DNA from 4 places in the Nocardia sp. NPDC057668 genome. Region 1 is predicted to be linked to each of the others. Evidence: riboswitches for the same ligand, from Rfam matches in the RefSeq annotation. Region 1 holds a riboswitch; each other region holds the start of a gene.

Evidence for each region. Region 1 has a riboswitch for S-adenosylmethionine ahead of ACFVBH_RS34900 (aminotransferase class V-fold PLP-dependent enzyme). Riboswitches for the same ligand answer to the same signal wherever they lie in the genome.
Region 2: linked by a shared signal. The riboswitch ahead of ACFVBH_RS28500 (bifunctional o-acetylhomoserine/o-acetylserine sulfhydrylase) and the one ahead of ACFVBH_RS34900 (aminotransferase class V-fold PLP-dependent enzyme) in region 1 are both predicted to bind S-adenosylmethionine.
Region 3: linked by a shared signal. The riboswitch ahead of ACFVBH_RS34135 (LLM class flavin-dependent oxidoreductase) and the one ahead of ACFVBH_RS34900 (aminotransferase class V-fold PLP-dependent enzyme) in region 1 are both predicted to bind S-adenosylmethionine.
Region 4: linked by a shared signal. The riboswitch ahead of ACFVBH_RS18610 (ABC transporter substrate-binding protein) and the one ahead of ACFVBH_RS34900 (aminotransferase class V-fold PLP-dependent enzyme) in region 1 are both predicted to bind S-adenosylmethionine.

The regions. Positions count from the first base shown of each region.
Region 1 is NZ_JBHVIC010000007.1:347,993-352,809, reverse strand. Features, by position in the region: gene ACFVBH_RS34920 (YbaK/EbsC family protein) at 1-44, shown strand, start outside; gene ACFVBH_RS34915 (flavin reductase family protein) at 148-612, shown strand; gene ACFVBH_RS34910 (LysE family translocator) at 707-1,342, opposite strand; gene ACFVBH_RS34905 (heme oxygenase (biliverdin-producing)) at 1,461-2,120, opposite strand; SAM riboswitch class IV at 2,304-2,417, shown strand; gene ACFVBH_RS34900 (aminotransferase class V-fold PLP-dependent enzyme) at 2,469-3,782, shown strand; gene ACFVBH_RS34895 (hypothetical protein) at 3,913-4,101, opposite strand; gene ACFVBH_RS34890 (DUF2752 domain-containing protein) at 4,363-4,812, opposite strand.
Region 2 is NZ_JBHVIC010000005.1:193,426-198,242, forward strand. Features, by position in the region: gene ACFVBH_RS28490 (MFS transporter) at 1-920, opposite strand, end outside; gene ACFVBH_RS28495 (TetR/AcrR family transcriptional regulator) at 1,056-1,751, shown strand; SAM riboswitch class IV at 1,764-1,874, shown strand; gene ACFVBH_RS28500 (bifunctional o-acetylhomoserine/o-acetylserine sulfhydrylase) at 1,970-3,304, shown strand; gene ACFVBH_RS28505 (homoserine O-acetyltransferase) at 3,346-4,455, shown strand; gene ACFVBH_RS28510 (hypothetical protein) at 4,527-4,688, opposite strand.
Region 3 is NZ_JBHVIC010000007.1:164,477-169,293, reverse strand. Features, by position in the region: gene ACFVBH_RS34140 (ABC transporter substrate-binding protein) at 1-1,308, opposite strand, end outside; gene ACFVBH_RS34135 (LLM class flavin-dependent oxidoreductase) at 1,305-2,375, opposite strand; SAM riboswitch class I at 2,384-2,478, opposite strand; gene ACFVBH_RS34130 (YeiH family protein) at 2,558-3,736, opposite strand; gene ACFVBH_RS34125 (hypothetical protein) at 3,736-3,885, opposite strand; gene ACFVBH_RS34120 (flavin reductase family protein) at 3,993-4,538, opposite strand; gene ACFVBH_RS34115 (hypothetical protein) at 4,691-4,817, opposite strand, start outside.
Region 4 is NZ_JBHVIC010000002.1:1,326,282-1,331,098, reverse strand. Features, by position in the region: gene ACFVBH_RS18620 (GNAT family N-acetyltransferase) at 298-1,128, opposite strand; gene ACFVBH_RS18615 (HAD family hydrolase) at 1,241-1,885, shown strand; SAM riboswitch class IV at 2,134-2,249, shown strand; gene ACFVBH_RS18610 (ABC transporter substrate-binding protein) at 2,284-3,438, shown strand; gene ACFVBH_RS18605 (ABC transporter permease) at 3,443-4,817, shown strand, end outside.

The DNA of each region.
Region 1 (4,817 bases):
AACTGGTGCGCATCACCGCCGGGCTGGCCATCGACGTGGACTGAAAGGGCGTAGGTTCGGAGCGTGACCGATTCTCCGACGCCCGGCGCCGAGCTCCATGTGCCCGACGACCTGAGCGGCATCACCGCCCAGCAGTACCGAGCCGCCATGCGGCACTATCCGGCGGGCGTCACCATCGTCACGCTGAACTCCGAGAACGGGCCGGTCGGTTTCACCGCGACCTCGTTCGCCTCGCTCTCCGCCCAGCCACCGCTCATCTCGTTCAACATCGCGGCCACCTCGTCGAGCATCGCCGCCATGACCAAGGCCGAATCCTTCGTCGTGCACTTCCTCGGCGAGCATCAGAAACACCTCGCGCAGCGCTTCAGCCGGTCCGCCGACGACCGGTTCACCGACCGTTCCCTATGGACGTCACTGGAGACGAGCGAACCGGTGCTGCACGGCACCCCGATCTGGGTGCGCGCGAACGTGCACCAGCTGATTCCGATCGGGGATCACACCCTCGTCATCGGACTCGTCACGCGGGTGCACGACAACACCGAGGACGCGCCCGCGGTCGGGCCGCTGGTGTACTACGACGGGGCATATCACCGTGCGGAGATCGCGGACTGATTTCGAGCCGCGCCGTGGCGGGTCGCCGCCACGCCGGTGCGCTGAACCGCCGCCACCGTGCGGGTGCACCGGGTCGCGAGGCCGTTCGGGTGCCCTAGGTCGCCGAGGCCGCGGTGCCCACGCCCAGGGCCGCGAGAATTCCCGCGCTCAACTGCTCCAGCCGGTCCCGCACCCGCGGTCGCTTCAGCAGTTCCACCGCCCGCGCGGCCGCCATGGCCAGCAGCACCATTTCGATTGCGGCGATGACGGATTCGATGGCGCCCAGGGCCAGGGTGTTCGCGAACGTCACCTCGGTGAGGAACTGCGGCAGCACCGCGAGATAGAAAAGCCCGACCTTCGGGTTCAGCACGCAGGACAGCAAACCGGCGGCGAATGCCGAGCGAATCGACGCCGCACGGCCCTGCGGGGCGGCCTGCGCGAGTTCGGACTCCGCCTCCCGCCGGGCCCGCCTGTGCGCGAGCAGCGCCCGAACGCCCAAGTACACCAGGTAGATTCCGCCGATCACCTTCAGCGCGCGATACGCGGTGGCCGACTGTTCCAGCAGCGCCGCGACGCCCGCAGCCACCACCAGCGCCCAGACTATGCCGCCCGCCGCCGAACCCGCCGCGGCCGCGATCGCCGGGCGCGGCCCGGCCATGGCGTAGCGCAGCACCAGGAAGGTGTCCGGACCGGGGGTCAGGGCCAGCAGCACGCACAACCCGATAAAGCTCAGCAGCAGAGCGGGACTCACTCACCCATGGCAGCGCATCACCGGGGTGAATGCAAGGGAATACCGCCATGGGTGAGCTCGGCGCGGGCCGCCGTCCGCCCTGATGAAACGGGCCGGCGGCCTTCCGGGCGTCCGGAATTCAGATTCGCGCGCCGAATTCCGTGCCCAGTTCACGGAACACGTCGGTGTTCAGGGAGAAGGCGAGGCGGGCCTCGTCCAGCACGCGCTCGACCTCGTCGCCGGCCAGCGGCAGCGCGTCCAGGCTCGCCCGGTACTCGCGCTTGAAGGCGGCCGGATTGGCGATCTCGTCGAAGACGTAGAACCGCACGCCGTCGCCCTTCTTGGGCAGGTTCCACAGCTTCTCGGCGGTACCGCGAATGACCTGGCCGCCCGAGAGATCGCCCAGGTAGCGGGTGTAGTGATGCACCACGTAGCCGGCGGGCCAGGTCTGCGCGCATTCGCGCACCCGGGCCGCGTAGGCGGCGGTGGCGGGCAGCGCGGTCAGCTCATCGCGCCAGTTCGGGCCGCCCAGATGGGCGAGATCGGTCTCCAGCGCGGCCAGGCGCGCCAGTTCCGGGCGGATGAACGGACCCGCCGCGGGGTCCGAAGCCAGTGCGGCCGTGTCCTTTTCGAGTGCCTCGTAGACGAACCACAGCTGCGAGGTGTACCGGTAGAACGCCTCGACGCCCAGCTGACCGGTGAGCAGGTCGCGCATGAACGTGGAATGCTCCGCCTCGGCGTGCTGCTGCTCGGTCGCGGTGCGGATGAGCGTCGAGAACGGTGTGCTGGTCTCCAACATGATCGAGCATCCTCGCTTCAACTCCCAGGGCGCACTACTTTGGCTACCCTAACTTCTACATCGACTGTACGGGTCAGCAACGTTCTCGCGATTCGACCTTTCCGCCCCTGCCCTTCCAACTTTCGGATGATTTTCCGGAAGGGCTTGACAATCCCGCCGAACGTCTGCCAGCCTTCTCAATCAGGTCATGAGTACCAGCGCAAAGCCCTGGCTAGCTGGTCGGCAACCCTCCTCCGCGGTGGGGTGCTCCAGGTGACGACCGGGCCGCCGCCCGACCGGGCGCGGCAAGCGCGGACTCTCGATCACCCATTTCTGATCGCGCGTCCCTTGCCCCGATGGGATTTCGTGATGACTGCATTCGCCGACCGCTCCTGTGCCCCGCTCGCCACCGTCTCCGGTTGCGACCTGCGGGTTCCCCTCGTCCAAGGTGGCGAGACCGGCTACGCCAACTTCGACTACGCCGCCAGCGCACCGGCTTTGGCGCAGGTCACCGACCGCGTCGCGGCGCTGCTGCCGTACTACGCCAGCGTGCACCGCGGCGCGGGCTACGCCTCGCGCATCTCCACCGACTGCTACGAGGCCGCGCGGGGTTCGGTCGCCCGCTTCCTCAACGCCGACGACGACCAGGTCGTGGTGTTCACCCGCAACACCACCGACGCGCTGAACCTGCTCGCCGCCTGCGTGCCCGGTGACACCGTGGTGCTCGATGTCGAGCACCACGCCAACTTCCTGCCGTGGACCCGGCACGGCCGCCGGGTGGTGCCCGCCGCGGACACCGTCGAGGAGACCATTCAGCGCGTGGTCGCCGAACTCTGCGCCAAACCCGCAGCGCTGCTGGCGATCACGGGCGCGTCCAATGTGACCGGCGAACTGCTCCCGCTCGAGCGGCTGGCCTGGATCGCGCATCAGTGCGGGACCCGCATCCTGGTGGACGCCGCACAGCTGGCCCCGCACCGGCGCATCGACCTGCGCGCCGCGGGCATCGACTACCTGGCCTTCTCCGGGCACAAGGCGTACGCGCCGTTCGGCGCGGGCGTGCTGGTCGGCCGCCGCGACTGGCTCGACGCGGCCGAGCCGTACCTGGCCGGCGGCGGTGCGGTGCGCGCGGTCAGCGCGGACGGCGTGGAGTGGGCGCCCGCCCCGCAGCGCCACGAGGCCGGGTCGCCCAACGTCCTGGGCGTGGCCGCGCTGGCGGCGGCCTGCGACGCCCTGGCGAGCCTGGACGAGACCGAGGTGCTCGAGCACGAGCGGTACCTCACGCACCGGCTGCGCTACGGCCTGAAAACCGTTCCGGGCGTGAACTTCCTGCGGATCTGGCGGGACAGCGCCGACGCGGTAGGCATCGTCGCGTTCACCGTGGACGGCTTCGAACCCGGCCGGGTCGCGGCGTATCTGTCGGCCGAACACGGCATCGGGGTGCGCGACGGGCGGTTCTGCGCCCACCCGCTGCTGGCCCGCCTCGGCGTGGACGCGGCGCTGCGGGCCAGCATCGGGCTCGGCACCACCGCGACCGATGTCGATCGCCTCGTGGACGCGATATCCACACTCGTCCACAAGGGTCCGAGCTGGGACTACGCCGAGACCGACGGCCAGTGGAACCCCGCCCCCGAAACCCGCCCCTTCGCCGCCACCGACGCGGGCGCGGCGCCCTGCGGGTTCTGACGTCCCGGCCGTGCGGTCGCATCGAAGTCGGATTCGGTGCGACCGCGCGCGGCGCGTGAATCACGGCCACCGGGAACAGGACCGGTTCGAGATCGCGGGTGCACCGCGATCCGATCCGCCGATGATCGCGCTACGGCACCAGGTACCGCGCGGCGAGCTCCTCCACCACCGGGTCGTCGTCGCCCACGGCGTTCAGCAGATCGAGATCGTCCTGCACGGACAGCTGCCGCCCGTCCTCCTGCTCGATGTCGGGCGGACCGTCCTCCGCCAACTGCCGGATCAGCTTGGCCCGCACCCGCTCCCGCAACGAATCGCTCATAGCGAGAGCATGCCCCGGCCGCCGGTTCTCATTCCCCCGGCACGCCGCCGGAGGCCGGTACTCGCTGCCCACCGCAGGGTCCCGACCGTGCCGCACCGCAGAACTCGATGCCAACCGGAATTCGATGCAACGCCGAGTTATCCACAGCTGTGCACAACCTGCCGACCGGCACTGAGCGCACGAAATGTCCGATACATCCCGTTCAAGAGGCGATCCGCCGACGAATCATCCACAGGTGCACGGTCCGCCACGACCCGTCTCTCACACCGGTGCGAGCCACGTCCCCCACGGGGTATTGCGCAGCACGGTGAAGGCGAAGAGCAGAACCAGGACTATCCACAGCGCGGAGCGCGGCAGCACCTTGGGTAGTCGAGGCTTCGGGTTGCCGCGCCAGGCGCGGACCAGCCACACACTCCAGAAAGCGAGGAAGCCGAGCAGCAGCGGGACGATCAGCACGTTGCTCTGGATCGCGTCGAGCACCCGGCCGTCGGTCAGGTTGTGCAGGCCGCGCAGGCCGCCGCAGCCGGGGCACCAATATCCGGTGAGCACCTGGAAGGGGCACAGCCCCCACGATCCCTCCACGTGCGGATCGCGAAAATGCAGGGCCGCGAACCCCGCCGCCACCCCGGCGCCCACGAGCAACGGAAGGCCCACGCCCCACCGGTTGGGGCGGGTCCTGGATTCGAAGCCGAGAGCGGTGTCCACGAGCATCAACG
Region 2 (4,817 bases), on a different contig from region 1:
ATCTGCATGTAGAAGCTCAGGTTCAGGAACATGGCGAACATGGCGATCGGCACCAGCAGCGCCACGAGGAACGACCCGCCGCGATTGATCTCACCCGGAATACGCAGCGGCAGCAGCGGATTCGAGCTGCGATATTCGATGAAAACGAACAGCGCCAGCAGCACCGCGCCGCCGGCGAGCAGCCCGAGGGTCGAGGCGGCCAGCCAGCCGTCCTCGGCGGCGCGGCTGAAGCCGTACACCACCGCGACCAGGCCGAGGGTGCCGGTGATCGCACCCGGCAGGTCGTATCCGCCGGTCCGCGGGGCCGGTACGTCCCGGACCACGAAGGCGAGCGCGCCCAGCACGGCGAGCAGCGCGATCGGGGTGTTCACCAGCAGGCACCAGCGCCAGCTGGCGTATTCGGTCAGCGCGCCGCCCGCGATGAGGCCGATGGCCGCGCCGCCCGCCGAGACCCCGGCGAAGACGCCGAACGCTTTGGCCCGCTCCTTGGCCTCGGTGAAGGTCACCGACACCAGGGACAGCGCCGCCGGGGCGAGCAGCGCCGCGAAAGCGCCCTGCAGACCACGCCCGGCGAACAGCTGTGCGCCGTTCTGCGCGAGCCCGGCCAGTGCGGAGGCCAGTGCGAAACCGACCAGGCCGGCGATGAAGACGCGCCGGCGGCCGAGATAGTCCGCCAGACGGCCGCCGAGCAGCAGCAGTCCGCCGAAGATCAGCGTGTACGCCGTCAGGACCCATTGCTTGTTGCCGTCACTGATGCCCAGGTCCTGCTGGGCGAAGGGCAGCGAAATGGTGACGATGGTGGCGTCGAGCACCACGATCAGCTGCGCGACGGCGATGACGCCGAGGGCCCACCATCGCGCGGAATTTTTTGTCTCACTTGATATTTCGTCAGGTTCGAGCGTTGCCGTCCCGCCGGTCATACCTACTCCTCGATTGCTCCGAACAGCCGAGCCCATCGTGGCATCATGCGACAATTGGCGTCAAGAGAAAAATGTCCGACTGCGACAGTTGGCGTACATGGACAGCATTGCTCGGGTCCGCGCTACCATCGGGACATGTTCGAGCCGTCATCGCCGACCGCCCGCACGGGACTGCGCGAGCGAAAGAAGCAGCAGACCCGCACCCGGGTCATCGACGTGGCGCTGCGCCTGTGCGACGAGCACGGCTTCGACGCCACCACGGTCGAACAGATCGCCGATGCCGCCGATGTCTCCCCGCGCACCGTGAACAGGTATTTCGACAGCAAGGAAGACATCGTCATCGCGCCGATCGAGGATTTCGGCGGCACGCTGGCGGACAATCTGCGCCGACAGCCCGTCACGGGCAATGAACTCCAGGCGCTACTGAACAGCTACCTGGAGATGATCGAGGGCATCATCGACCGCGACGAACCGCTGCCGTTCCGCTGGTTCCAGCAGATGCAGAACATCATTCGGCACTCCCCCGCCGTGCGCGCCCGCAGTCTCGACGCCGCGGACTACAAGATGCGCGAGACCTCGACCGTGCTCGGCGAACGGCTCGGCACCGGGCCGGATTCACTGCACGTGCGGCTCATCACCGGCACCTGGCACGCCATCATGCGGGCCGGGGTGGAGTGCGAGGCCGAGCTCGAGAGCTGCGACGGGGTGCTGGCCGACTCCGCGCGCGCCATGGCCGACGCGGTGGTCACCGCCTATCACGAGTTCGTCCGTATTTGCGCCGTTCCGAGTGTGGGTAACCCCATTGCCGACATCGCGGCCGAGCACCGTTAGAATCCCGAAACAGGTCAAGAGCATCAGCGCCAAGCCCCGGCTCGCTGATCGGCAACCCTCCAGCTGCGGTGGGGTGCTCCGGGTGAAGACCGGGCGCTCGAAGGCCGAGCGCAAGCGCACTGTAGGAGGCACCGAGATGTGTTGTTGTCGAAGCCAATTCGCCTTCCGATAACCCAAGCCTTCCGCCGTATACGGCGATTCTTCCTGGAGCAGTAATCATGAGTGACTCGACCGCGCCCGCTGCCAACCTCGATCCCGCGAACTGGTCCTTCGAGACCAAGCAGATCCACGCCGGGCAGGCCCCCGATCCGGCCACGGGCGCGCGCGCCCTGCCGATCTACCAGACGACCTCGTACGCCTTCCGCGACACCGATCACGCGGCGGCGCTGTTCGGCCTGGCCGAGCCGGGCAACATCTACACCCGCATCATGAACCCCACCCAGGACGCGGTGGAGCAGCGCGTGGCCGCCCTCGAGGGCGGCGTCGCGGCGCTGCTGGTGTCGTCGGGCCAGGCCGCGGAGACCTACGCGATCCTGAACATCGCCGAGGCCGGCGACCACATCGTGTCCAGCCCGCACCTGTACGGCGGCACCTACAACCTCTTCCACTACTCGCTGCCCAAGCTCGGCATCGAGGTCAGCTTCGTCGAGGATCCGGACGATCTGGCGCAGTGGGAAGCCGCGGTCCGGCCCAACACCAAGGCTTTCTACGGTGAGACGGTCGCCAACCCGAGCAGCTCGATCTTCGACATCGAGGGCATCGCGGGCATCGCGCACGCGGCCGGCGTTCCGCTGATCGTGGACAACACCGTCGCCACCCCGTACCTGATCCAGCCGCTGAAGCACGGCGCGGACATCGTCGTGCACTCGGCGACCAAGTACCTGGGCGGCCACGGTTCGGCCGTCGCGGGCGTCATCGTGGACGGCGGCACCTTCGACTGGACCGTGACCGACGCCGACGGCAAGCCCCGCTTCCCCGGCTTCACCACCGCGGACCCGAGCTACCACGGTGTGGTGTTCGCCGACCTGGGCGCTCCGGCGTACGCGCTCAAGGCGCGCGTGCAGTTGCTGCGCGATCTCGGCGCGGCGGTCTCGCCGTTCAACGCCTTCCTGATCAGCCAGGGCATCGAGACGCTCAGCCTGCGGGTCGAGCGGCACGTGGCCAACGCCCAGGCCGTCGCGGAGTTCCTGAGCGGGCACGACGCGGTGGAGTCCGTGTACTACGCGGGCCTGCCCGACTCCCCCTGGTTCGAGCGTGGCAAACAGCTGGCACCGAAGGGCGTGAGCGCCATCGTGTCGTTCGAGCTGGCCGGTGGTGTCGATGCGGGCAAGAAGTTCGTGGACGCGCTGGTCCTGCACAGCCATGTCGCTAACATCGGGGATGTGCGCTCGCTCGTGATTCATCCGGCTTCGACCACCCACTCCCAGCTGACTCCCGAAGAGCAGCTCGCGTCCGGCGTCACCCCTGGTCTGGTGCGTTTGGCCGTGGGTATCGAAGGTATCGACGACATCCTGGCGGATTTGCGCGCGGGACTGATTGCGGCAGCGAGCTGATAGTGAGCATTGAATCGAGCACCTCTCGTCCAGCGGCGGACATCTTGCTGCCGCCGCCCGACGGGACGCTCTGCACCATTGCGATCGGGGAGGTCCGGCTCGAGAACGGCGCCGTCATCCCCGACGCGAGCCTGGCGGTGCAGCGGTGGGGCGAACTCTCGGCGAACGCGGATAACGTCATCCTCGTCGAGCACGCCCTCACCGGCGATTCACATGTGGTCGGCCCCGCCGACGTGCAGCACGCCCAGCCCGGCTGGTGGGACGGCATCGTCGGCGAGGGCGCGGCGGTCGACACCCGCGAATGGTGTGTCATCGCCACGAACGTGCTCGGCGGCTGCAAGGGCAGCACCGGACCGGCGTCGCTCGCCGCGGACGGAAAGCCCTGGGGCGCACGCTTTCCCGAGATCAGCATTCGCGATCAGGTAACCGCGGAGGCGCAGTTGCTCGATCTGCTCGGCATCTACCGGCTGGCCTCGGTCGTCGGCGGGTCGATGGGCGGCATGCGGGTGCTGGAGTGGATGGTCGGCTATCCCGAGCGGGTCGGGTCGGCCCTGGTGCTGGCGGTGGGCGCGCGTGCCACCGCAGATCAGATCGGAACCCAGACCACCCAGATCGCGGCCATCCGGTCCGATCCGGACTGGCAGGGCGGGGCCTATCACGGCACCGGCACCGCGCCGATGACCGGTATGGGCATCGCGCGGCGGATCGCGCATCTGACCTACCGGACCGAGGGCGAGCTCGACCACCGCTTCGAGAACCGCGCCCAGGGCGACGAGAACCCTTGGGACGGTGGGCGTTACGCGGTGCAGAGCTACCTGGAGTACCAGGCCGACAAGCTCATCTCGCGGTTCGACCCGGCCACCTACGTGTTGCTCACCGAGGCCATGAACCGGCACGACGTCGGCCGCGGGCGCGGCGGCATCGAGGCGGCGCTGGGCTCCACCACGGTGCCGTGTGTGGTCGGCGGCGTGGACTCGGATCGGCTGTATCCGCTGCGCACGCAGCAGGAACTGGCTGATCTACTACCCGGGTGCAAGGGGTTGGAGATCGTGCGTTCCCGTGACGGGCACGACGGATTCCTCACCGAGACCGAAGCGGTGGGCAAACTCATGGTGCAGACCATGGAGCTGGCCCGGGCCGCACGCCGTTAGTTGCGGTAGCAAAGCTCTAAACAAATGATCCCCCGGGAGCGCCTGCTGCCGGGGGATTGCTGTATCGAGTCTCAGACCTCGGTGAGGCGGCGGCCGAGTTCGCGGCGCAGTACTTCTTGATCGGGCAAACGGTGCAGGACACGGAGTACGGCGGGGCGAAGTTCGCGCTGTTCCTCGAGAGAGAGCAGGCCGACCAGGTCCCGCAGTTCCATGTCGTCGAAGGTCGCTGTCATGCCTAACAGGGTACGTGGACGATGCGAGTTCGTCCCGTAATTGGTACCGGGGTTACGGAGCCGTCACCCTAACGAAACCGACAGTGCGTCAGGATAATTCGTACGAAACAGGCATGACTCGAGTTACCC
Region 3 (4,817 bases), 180 kb from region 1:
GTTGTAGTAGTTGAAATCGAAGTTCTTGGCGTTCTGCCGGGCGGTCGACTCCGCCACCGAGACCTGCTCCAGTTTCAGCTCGAAACCGATACCGCGCAGCTGCTGCTGGGTCAGTTCCAGAATCGCCTGGTTGCCCGCGAACGCCGGGGCGTACATCACCGAGGCGGCCAGGCGCTGACCGTCCTTGACCCGGATGCCGTCGGCCCCGGGCGCCCAGCCCGCCCGGTCGAGGATCTTCTTCGCCGCGTCCTGATCGAACTTCAGCCGATCCGACAGATCGGTGTAACCCGGTGTGCGCGAAGCGAGCACGCTGCTCGCGGTCTTGAACTGCTTGCCCAGGACGGTGTCCACCAGTTCCTGGCGGTTGATGCCGGTCAGCAGGGCCGTGCGCACGGCCGGATCGGTGAGCGGGCCGCGCGTCACATTGGGCTGCAAACCGAACGGCAGCCCCGGGTTCGAGGTGAACTGCACCCGGGCGCCCGCGGCCTCGAGTTGCGGAACATCCTGCGGCAGCGCGTCACTGATGGCGTCGAGCTGGCCGGAGGCCAAGCTGCCGGTGCGCACGCCCGATTCCGGGACCACGGTGAAGACGATCTTGTCGAGGTACGCCTCGCCCTGCGTGGCGAAAACCGAGGAGCCCCAGTTGTATCCGATCCGCTTGGCCAGGGTCGCCGAGGCGCCCTGCTTCCACTCCGCGTAGGTGAACGGTCCGCTGCCGACGTTGCCGCCGAGGCAGCGGTCGTCGGCCGACTTGGCGAGGGTCGCATCACCCTGGATGCCCAGCTGCGACGTCGAAGTCGCCTGCAGGAACTGGGTATTGGGCGCGTTGAAGTCCACCTGCACGGTGCGCGCGTCGATGACCTTGCTGCCGGCGTAGCCGGAGAGGTAGCTCGCCGCCAGCGGCGCCTTCGCACCGCCCAGCGCGACGATGGAATCGAAGTTCTTGGCGACCGAATCCGCGGTCAGCGGGGTGCCGTCGCTGAAGGTCACGCCCTCGCGCAGCTGGAACCGGAACGATTTGGCGTCCTGGCTGACGAACCAGCTCGAGGCCAGCCACGGCGTGATCTTGCCCGTCTCGGGATCCTGATCGGTCAGCGAATCCACGATCTGCCGGGTCACGTAGATCGTCTGATTCGTCCCCGACTGCGCCGGATCCGAGCAGGACGGGGCCGTCGACAGACCGTAGCGCAGGGTGCCGCCGGGCTGTGGCGGTCCCGACGGCTCCCCGCTGCCGCCATCGGCCCCACCGCACGCGGCGAGGGACAGGGCGGCGGCTACGGTGCCGACGAGGGCGAGGGGGCGTTTCATCGAGGGTCTCCGGAGGGGTAGCGATCGGCGCCGAGCGGACGGCTCGGAATGTGGCGGCGCAATTCGGGCGCCACCTCCGCCTGGAACAGTTCGAGGCTTTCGCGGTGCTGTTTGTCGGTGCGACCGTCGCCATCGGCGCTGAGGTGAACCACCTCGTGCCCGAGCGCCTCGTGATAGCGGTGCAGTTTGTCCAGCACCTGCGCGGGACTGCCGACCAGGGCCGAGGATCGCTCGACGAAATCCTCGACGGTGTCGAAAACTATGGGGATATCGAACTTTCGCGCCGCGGCCTGCCGGGCGGCGAACAGCGGGCGGTAGGCGTCCACGGCCTCCTGCGAATCCCGGGCCACCAGGAAACCGGCGGTACCCGCGCCCACCAGGGCCTGCGCCGGGTCGTGCCCGTAGGCGGCCCAGCGCTCGCGGTAGTGCGCGACCAGCTCGGCGTACGGCTGCACGGGATTGGTGACATTGGCCGAGAACAGCGGATCACCGTGCTGGGCCGCGTAATCCGCGGACTCGTGACTGGTGGCGCTGCCGTGCCAGATGCGCAGGCGCGGCTGCAACGGCCGCGGCAGCGCCTTGGCCGCGGCCAGCGGCGGCCGGAACTTCCCGGACCAGGTGACGCTGTCGCTGTCCCACAGTCGCCGGAACAGGTCGTAGCCTTCGCGATTGCGCTCCCACTGGTCATCGACGGTGACGTGGAACAGCTGGGCCTGCGCGGCCCCGTTGCCCTTGCCGATGATCAGCTCCAGGCGGCCGTCCGAGAGATTGTCCAGGGTGGAGTAGTCCTCGAAGGCGCGCACCGGATCCAGCAGGCTCAGCGTGGTGACGCCGGTGAACAGCGCGATGCGGGAGGTGACGGCGGCGATATGGCTCAGCACCACCGGGGGCGCGGCCGAGATGAAGGGGTCCTCGTGCCGTTCCCCCACCGCGAAGCCGTCGTACCCGAGATCCTCGGCCAGGCGCGCGCTGTCGACGACCCGGCGCAGGCGCGCACGCGCGGTCTCGGTGACGCCGGTGACGGGATCCGGGGTGTGCGTGATCAGCGTCAGCAGCAGGAACTTCATCGAATGGTCCTCCATCGGTCCTGACGGAAGCACCCGCACCCGGGAGCCCGGGGGGTTGCTGCGACTTCTGCGAGCCAGGTCTCTCGGTCGCTCTGGATGGTGCCGATGACGTTACGAAGCTTCGCCGCCGCTGTCGCCGGTCCGGATCAACGTGAATTCAACCCGGCCGGCGACGTCCGGGATCAGGGCTGGAAGCTGTGGAACAGCAGCACCGAAAGGCCCAGGCCCACCGCCAGATTCACCAGCGTCGCGGCGCCGAAGACCACGATGGGGCGCGGACCCGCCTCACGAATCCCCTTGGCGGAGAAGCCGAGACCGATGGAGACGAAGGCGAAGATCAGGAACCAGGTGCGCAGATCGTTCACCGTGGCGATGACCGGCTTGGGCTTGTCGGCGTACTGCACGTACAGGGTGCCGATCACCGAGGCGGCGATGAAGCCCAGCACGAATTTCGGGAAACGGGCCCAGAATTCGCCGATCGAGGGGCGCGCGGCGGTGCCGGTGCGATCGACCCGCAGCGCGAAGTACGCGGTCAGGGCGATGGCGACCAGGCCGATCAGGGCGTTCTGGGTGGTCTTGACGATCGTCGCGATCTGCAGTGATTCCTCACCCGCCAGCGCGCCCGCCGCCGCGACCGCCGCCGTGGTGTCGATGTTGCCGCCGATCCAGGCGCCCGCCACCGCGTCCGAGAGACCGAACACATCGGCCAGCCAGGGCAGCAGGAAGATGGACGGCAGCGCGAAGATGACGACCATCGAGGCCGCGTACGCCAGCTGCTCGCGCTTGGCCTGCACCGCGCCCGCCGCCGCGATGGCCGCGCTCACGCCGCAGATGGAGACAGCGGAGGCCAGCAGTGCGCGCAGCCGATCGTCGATGCCGAGCACGCCGCCGAACCACCAGGTGAAGCCGAAGACGGTGGTGATGAGCAGCAGCGCCTGCAGGATCGCCGGACCGGCGGCGGTGGCCAGGATCTTCAGGTTGATCGACGCGCCGAGCAGTACCACGCCGGTCTTGATGAAGAACTCGGTCCGGAAGCCGGCCGACAGGCGTTCGCGCAGGCCGAGCTTCCACAGCAGGGCGTTGCCCAGCAGGCCGAGAATGATGGCGTAGATGGGGAACTCGACGCTCTTGGCGATCTTCGCGAAGGGGGTGTCCACCGCCCACTTGGGGACGTTGACCTCCAGATAGCGGGTGATCGCGCCGAGCAGCACGACCACCGCGATGCCCGCGACGGCCAGGCCGACGCGGTTGCCGCGCGAGAGCTCGTCCGCCCGTGGAGCAGCCGCGGGTTCGGTCGTCGCGGCGGTCTTCGGATCCGCTTCCGGTTGCGCCGGTGCGGTATTCGCGGTGGTCTCGCTCATCACGGCACCAGCCCGTCCGGCAGGATGCCGGTCAGCACCAGGGTCAGCAGCGTCAGCCCGGCGATGACGGCCAGCCAGTCCTCGCTGAGCCACGACCATCGGCCGGCCGGCGCCGCGACCGGCTCCCCGGCGGTTTCGTCCTGTGCCATAACCGGTTTCTCACTTTCGCCGAACTACCTTCTCGGTCCGGGCGAAAGTGCCTCCCGCCCGGCCTTTTCAGTGCAGCACCGGCGGTTTTCCGGGAACAGGTTTCAGCTCAGGCGGATCGCAACGAGCGGAATCCGCTCTGGTGGAACACCAGCGGCTCGGTGGCCGGATGCGTACTGAGTCGATGCACGCGCAGCAGCACGACGGCGTGGTCGCCCGCCGGAACCTGTTCGTGCACCGAGGTTTCCAGCCAGATGGTGGCCCCGCCGACGAACGCGGCGTTGCCGTGCCCGGTGTGCAGATCCACGCTCCGGAACCGGTCGCCCGAGCGCGAACTCAGCTCCTTGGCGACCTGGTCCTGCCCGGTGCCGAGCAGACTCAACCCGAGCCGGCTCGCCTTCTCCAGCCGCGGCCAGGTCTCCGAGGTGTACTGCACGCAGATGGCCACCAGCGGCGGGTCCAGCGAGACCGGCACGAAGGTGCTCACCACCAGACCGTGCGGCGCACCCCCGATTCGCGCGCACACCGCGACGATCCCGCTGGGAAAGTGCGCGAACGTCTTCCGCAACTCCACCCCCTCCACCGAGGTGAGTGCGGCGACGTCGCCGGAGGAGAGTGCGGCCGCTTCGCCGCGAATCGAGGTCAGCTCAGCCATCTCCCCACTCCACCATCCGGCCCTACCCGGCAACAGGTTTCAGCTCACGCGGATTCGAGCCGTGGAAAACGCGGAACCCGCCCGGTCACGAGGACCGAGCGGGTTCCGGTGGTCCGGCACACCGGACGTTGCAGGACCGGCAGTGCGGCGGACTACTTGGCCGCCACGAAGGGCTGGTTGATGGTGATGAAGTAGTTGGCCGCGGCGATGATCGCGACCGGGGCCGTGATCAGGATCTGCCCCGCGAGGGTGCCCAGGAAGCCGACCGTGGTGATACCG
Region 4 (4,817 bases), on a different contig from region 1:
TTGCCCTCGCCCTCGGCCTTGCCGTCGGGCCGAGGGCGGGTTCGACTTGCCAGGTGCCAGGTGCCAGGTGCCAGGTGCCAGGTGCCAGGTGCCAGGTGCCAGGTGCCAGGCGGCTGGGCGGCTGGGCTACGCGCCCGCCCCGGCGGGCTAGCGGGATGACGGGAAGTCGGTCGGCGTGCTCGCGGGGGCGGGTGGATCGGCGGACCGACGGGGCGGCGGATGGCCGGTTCACTCGACGTGAACCGGCCTTTCGCGTTGGCGGTCCGAGTGGGGTTGTGGCAGTGAGCAGTTCCGGTGCTAGGCCGATTTCACCAGGACCGCGCGGGTGTAGAGCAGATCGAAGCCGCGGTTCTGGGCGTTCTGCTGGGATTTGGAGCCGGGCTGGGTCGTGATGACGGCGATGTCGCAGCCCGCGGCGGCGGCCATGGTGAGGCGGTTGGTGAGCAGGGTGGATTGCACGCCCTTACGGCGGTGGGCGAGCAGCGTTGCCGCACCGGTCAATTGGGCTACGCCGTGCGACATGCGCAGGCTGGCCGCGCCCGCGAGCTGCCCGTTGTAGAGGGCGATGTAGCGCTGGACACCCGCCGCGCCGGTGAGGTCGCGCATGGCCCGGGCGATGATCTCGCGCGGGAACTCCTCGTGCGAGGCGACGCCCTGGGTGTCGGGCTGGGCGAAGCCGTCGGCGACGACGTCGAGCCAGGTATCGAATTCGTCGTCCCCGCTCGGGCGGATGGCGATCTCGGGCGGGGTGACGGCGGCGGTTACGCCGCGCAGGTCGATGCCGAGGACGTTCTCGAATCCCAGCAGCCGGTATCCGCGCGCGGTGAGGAACTCGCCGATGGCCGGGTCGGCGAGGTGGGCGAGCTCCACCTGTACCGGGGTGTCCCGCTCCGCGAATCGCTTTTCCAGCGCCTCGAACTCGTCCGCACTCGGAACGCCGTCGAAGCCCAGGCCCGCGACCTTGTTCAGCGGCGAGCCGGGTTCGGCGAAGGCCGCGACGCCGCCGGCCACCGGGACGAGGAAACCGCTGTCCGCGCCGAGCCTGTCCGCCGCGGCCGTCGCTCCGGCCGTGATCAGGTCCCGCTCCACCCCCTCGATGCGGGCGCCGAGCTCGACACTGCAGAACAGGGATCGCTGATCGTTGGGCATGGCTTCGAGCCTAGTTCGCGGCGGCAACCGAATTCGGCAGTTCGAGGCCACCGCACGCGGCTCCGGACCGTGCGGTCCGTATGGTCGGAGCGTGGCCCCCACTGCTTTCGCCGGCACCTCGTCCGGACCCGTCGTCGGGTTCGACCTGGATATGACGCTGATCGATTCCCGGCCCGGTATCGCCGCGGTCTGGGACGCGGTCGCCGCCGAGACGGGCGTGCACGTCGATTCCGCGCTGGCGGTCTCGCGGCTGGGCCCGCCGCTGGCGATCGAGGCCGCGGAGTGGTTCCCGAGCGAGCGGGTGCCGGGGGTGGTGGCCCGCTACCGCGAGCTGTACCCGGACCTGGCGATCACGGGCGCCGATCGCCTGCCGGGCGTGGTCGAGGCGCTGGCGGCGGTGCGGCGCGCCGGCGGCAGGACGCTCGTCATCACCGCCAAGAAGGAGTCCTTCGCGCGGCTGCACCTGGAACACCTCGGGCTCGGTGTCGACGAGGTGGTCGGCGACGTGTGGGCCGAGGCGAAGGGCACCGCGTTGCGGGCGCACGGGGTGTCGATCTATGTCGGTGATCATCTGGGGGACGTGCGCGGGGCGAAGGCCGCCGCCGCGTTCTCGGTGGCCGTCACGACCGGGCCCTATTCGGCCGAAGAACTCTCCGCCGAGGGCGCGGACGTGGTGCTGACCGATCTCACCGAGTTCCCGGACTGGTTCGAGGCGCATCTGACGGCGTCGCGCTGATCTCGCGCTGACCGCGTCGCCGGGTGCTCGGCTCGGCGCAGCGGCCGGTCCGGCCGGGCGAAATCCTCCGGCGAGTACCGCTGCCATCCGGATCCGACCTCGGCGGGATCCGAGCCCGCGATTCGATCGGATGCCGTGTCCCTACGTCCCGGAATCTCTGCCGCGCAGCGCTGTTCGCGTGCGCTTTTGGCTTCACGGTGATTCGAACGCTGTCGGCGCGCGGGGCGTCTCATTAGCGTTGCACGCACGGTCACGAGTATCAGCACAGATGAGCCCCGGCTCGCTGATCGGCAACCCTCGCGCAGCGGTGGGGTGCCCCGGGTGACGACCAGGTGGTGCCCGCCGGGCATCACAAGCGCGTTGTGGCCGGGCTGTTCCGGTGAGTTCAGAGGAATCAGATGAGTAAGCAGTGGTCCGGGTCGCGTCGACTCCGGGTAGTGGTGGGTATCGCGTCGGCGGCCCTGGTGGCCGGGCTGGTGTCCGCGTGCGGGGGGTCATCCGAGAGTGACAGCGGCACAGTGTACTTCGGTGTTTCCGGGCCGAAATCGGGTCCGTCGGCCGAGTACGGGCGGCTGTGGCAGCAGGGTTTCGATCTGGCGCTGGACGAGATCAACGCTGCGGGCGGGATCAACGGCAAGAAAGTCGAATTGAAGTGGGAGGATTCGCAATCCGACCCGAAGCAGACGGTGCCGATCGCCACGAAGTTCGTGGGTGACGAGTCGATCATCGCCGAGCTGGGCGACTTCTCGTCCCCGGCCTCGATCGCGGCGTCGCCGGTGTACAACCGCGGCAAGCTGGTGCAGTACGGGTTCACGAACTCCGCGGTGGACTTCACCAAGGCCGGCGACTACTCGTGGAGCCCCTCGATCACCCTGGACGTCTTCCAGGAGCGCAATGCGCAGTGGGTGTCCGCCAAGGCCAAGAAGGTCTCGGTCGTCTACCTTGAAACCGACTGGGGCAAGCAGGCTTTCAAGTTCTTCGAGCAGTCCGCCAAGGAGAAGGGCGTGGAGATCGTCTACTCCTCGCCGATCCTGCCGGACTCGCAGGACTTCCGGCCGGTGCTGATCAAGGGCCGCGATGCGAACCCGGAGGCGTTCGTGCACCTGGGCTACGGCCCGGACGGCGCGCTCATCGTCAAGCAGCTGCGCGACGTCGGGTACAGCGGCCAGTTCTTCGGCGGCCAGAACACCCCGCAGTTCATCTCGCTGGCGGGCGCCGCGGCCGAGGGTGACATCGTGAACGGCGTCTTCACCGCCGCGGACACCAACCCCAAGGTGGTGGACTTCGTGAAGAAGTTCCGCGCCAAGTTCAACGTCGATCCCGGCGACTTCAACGTGTACGCCTACGACGCGATCAACGTCCTGGTCAAGGCGGCCGAGCACGGCGGCGCGACCCGCGAGGGCGTCCTGAAGGGACTGCGCGAGGTCAAGGACTTCGACGGAATCGGCCTGGGCACTTTCGCTTTCGATCAGCAGACGCGCCGACCGAACGGGGTGAAGCCGATCGAGCTGATCCTGAAGAACGGCGCGTTCGTGCCGACCGGCAACAAGTAGCGACATGTTCGACACGCTCATAGCGGGTCTGGTCCACGGCAATGCGTATGCACTCATCGCCGTGGGCATCACCCTGATCTTCGGGGTCAGCAACGTCATCAATTTCGCGCACGGCGCCATCTTCGCCTTCGGGTCGGTGCTGGGCTGGTGGCTGATCGCCGAGCAGGGGCTGCCGCTCTGGCTCGCCCTGGCGATCGTGGTCGGCGGCACCGCGCTGCTCGGGGTGGCGATCGACGTGCTGGCGGTGCGGCCGCTGCGCCGCGCACCGGCCATCGCGGCGCTGCTGGCCACGGTGGCGGTCGGGTTGATCCTGGAGAACGTGGTGGCGCTGGTCTTCGGGCCGGATACCCGCCCGTTCCCCCAGGTGTTGCCCACCAACAACTTTCAGGTCGGCGGCATCCGGTTCGGCACCTCGGACGTGGTCATGTTCGCCATCACCGTCACGGTGATGGCCGGGCTCTGGAGCTTCCTGCGGTACAGCCGGTACGGGCTGGCCATTCGCGCCACCGCACAGGATCCCGACGCCGCCGCGCAGATGGGCATCGGGGTGGGGCGGATCCAGTCCCTGGCCTTCGCCATCGCCTCGGGGCTGGGCGGATTGGCGGGCATCTTCGTCGGGCTCTACAACTCCAACATCTCCCCGACCAGCGGCGGCGTCGTCGGCATGACCGGTTTCGTGGCCGCCACCATCGGCGGGCTCGGCTCGATTCCCGGCGCGGTGGTCGGCGGTTTCGTCCTCGGGCTGGTGGAGGCGTTCGGCATCTACACCTTCGGGGACGGGTACCGCGATCTGATCACCTTCGGGCTGCTGGTCGTGTTCCTGGTGCTGCGGCCGGGCGGTCTGCTCGCGCGCCCGCCCGCCATCGAATCGGAGCCGCTGACCGGCACCTTCCTGGGCTCGGGCCGGCAGTTGCGGGTGCGGTGGTGGCACGCGCTCATCGCGTTCGCCGTTGCGGGACTGGTGATTCCGGCCGTGTCCGACGACTACGGCATCTCGGTCGGCACCCAGATCCTGGCCTACGCGATCATCGCCGTGTCCATGACGCTGGTCGCGGGTTCGGCGGGGCAGCTCGCCATCGGGCAGGCCGGGCCGATCGCGATCGGCGCGTACACCTCGGCGGTCCTGACGGTCTCCCACGGCTGGTCGTTCCTGCCCGCGATCGTCGTCGCGGGGATTCTGGCCGCCGTGGTGTCCTCGGTGCTGGCCGCGCCGCTGTGGCGGCTCGGCGGGCACTACGTCGCCATCGCCACGCTCGGCATCGGCATCGTCACGGTCGCGCTGATCCGCAATTGGGAGCCGGTGACGCGGGGCAGCTACGGCATCTTCGGCATTCCGGCGCCGGAGATCTTCGGCGTCGAATTCACCACGCACACCGAGA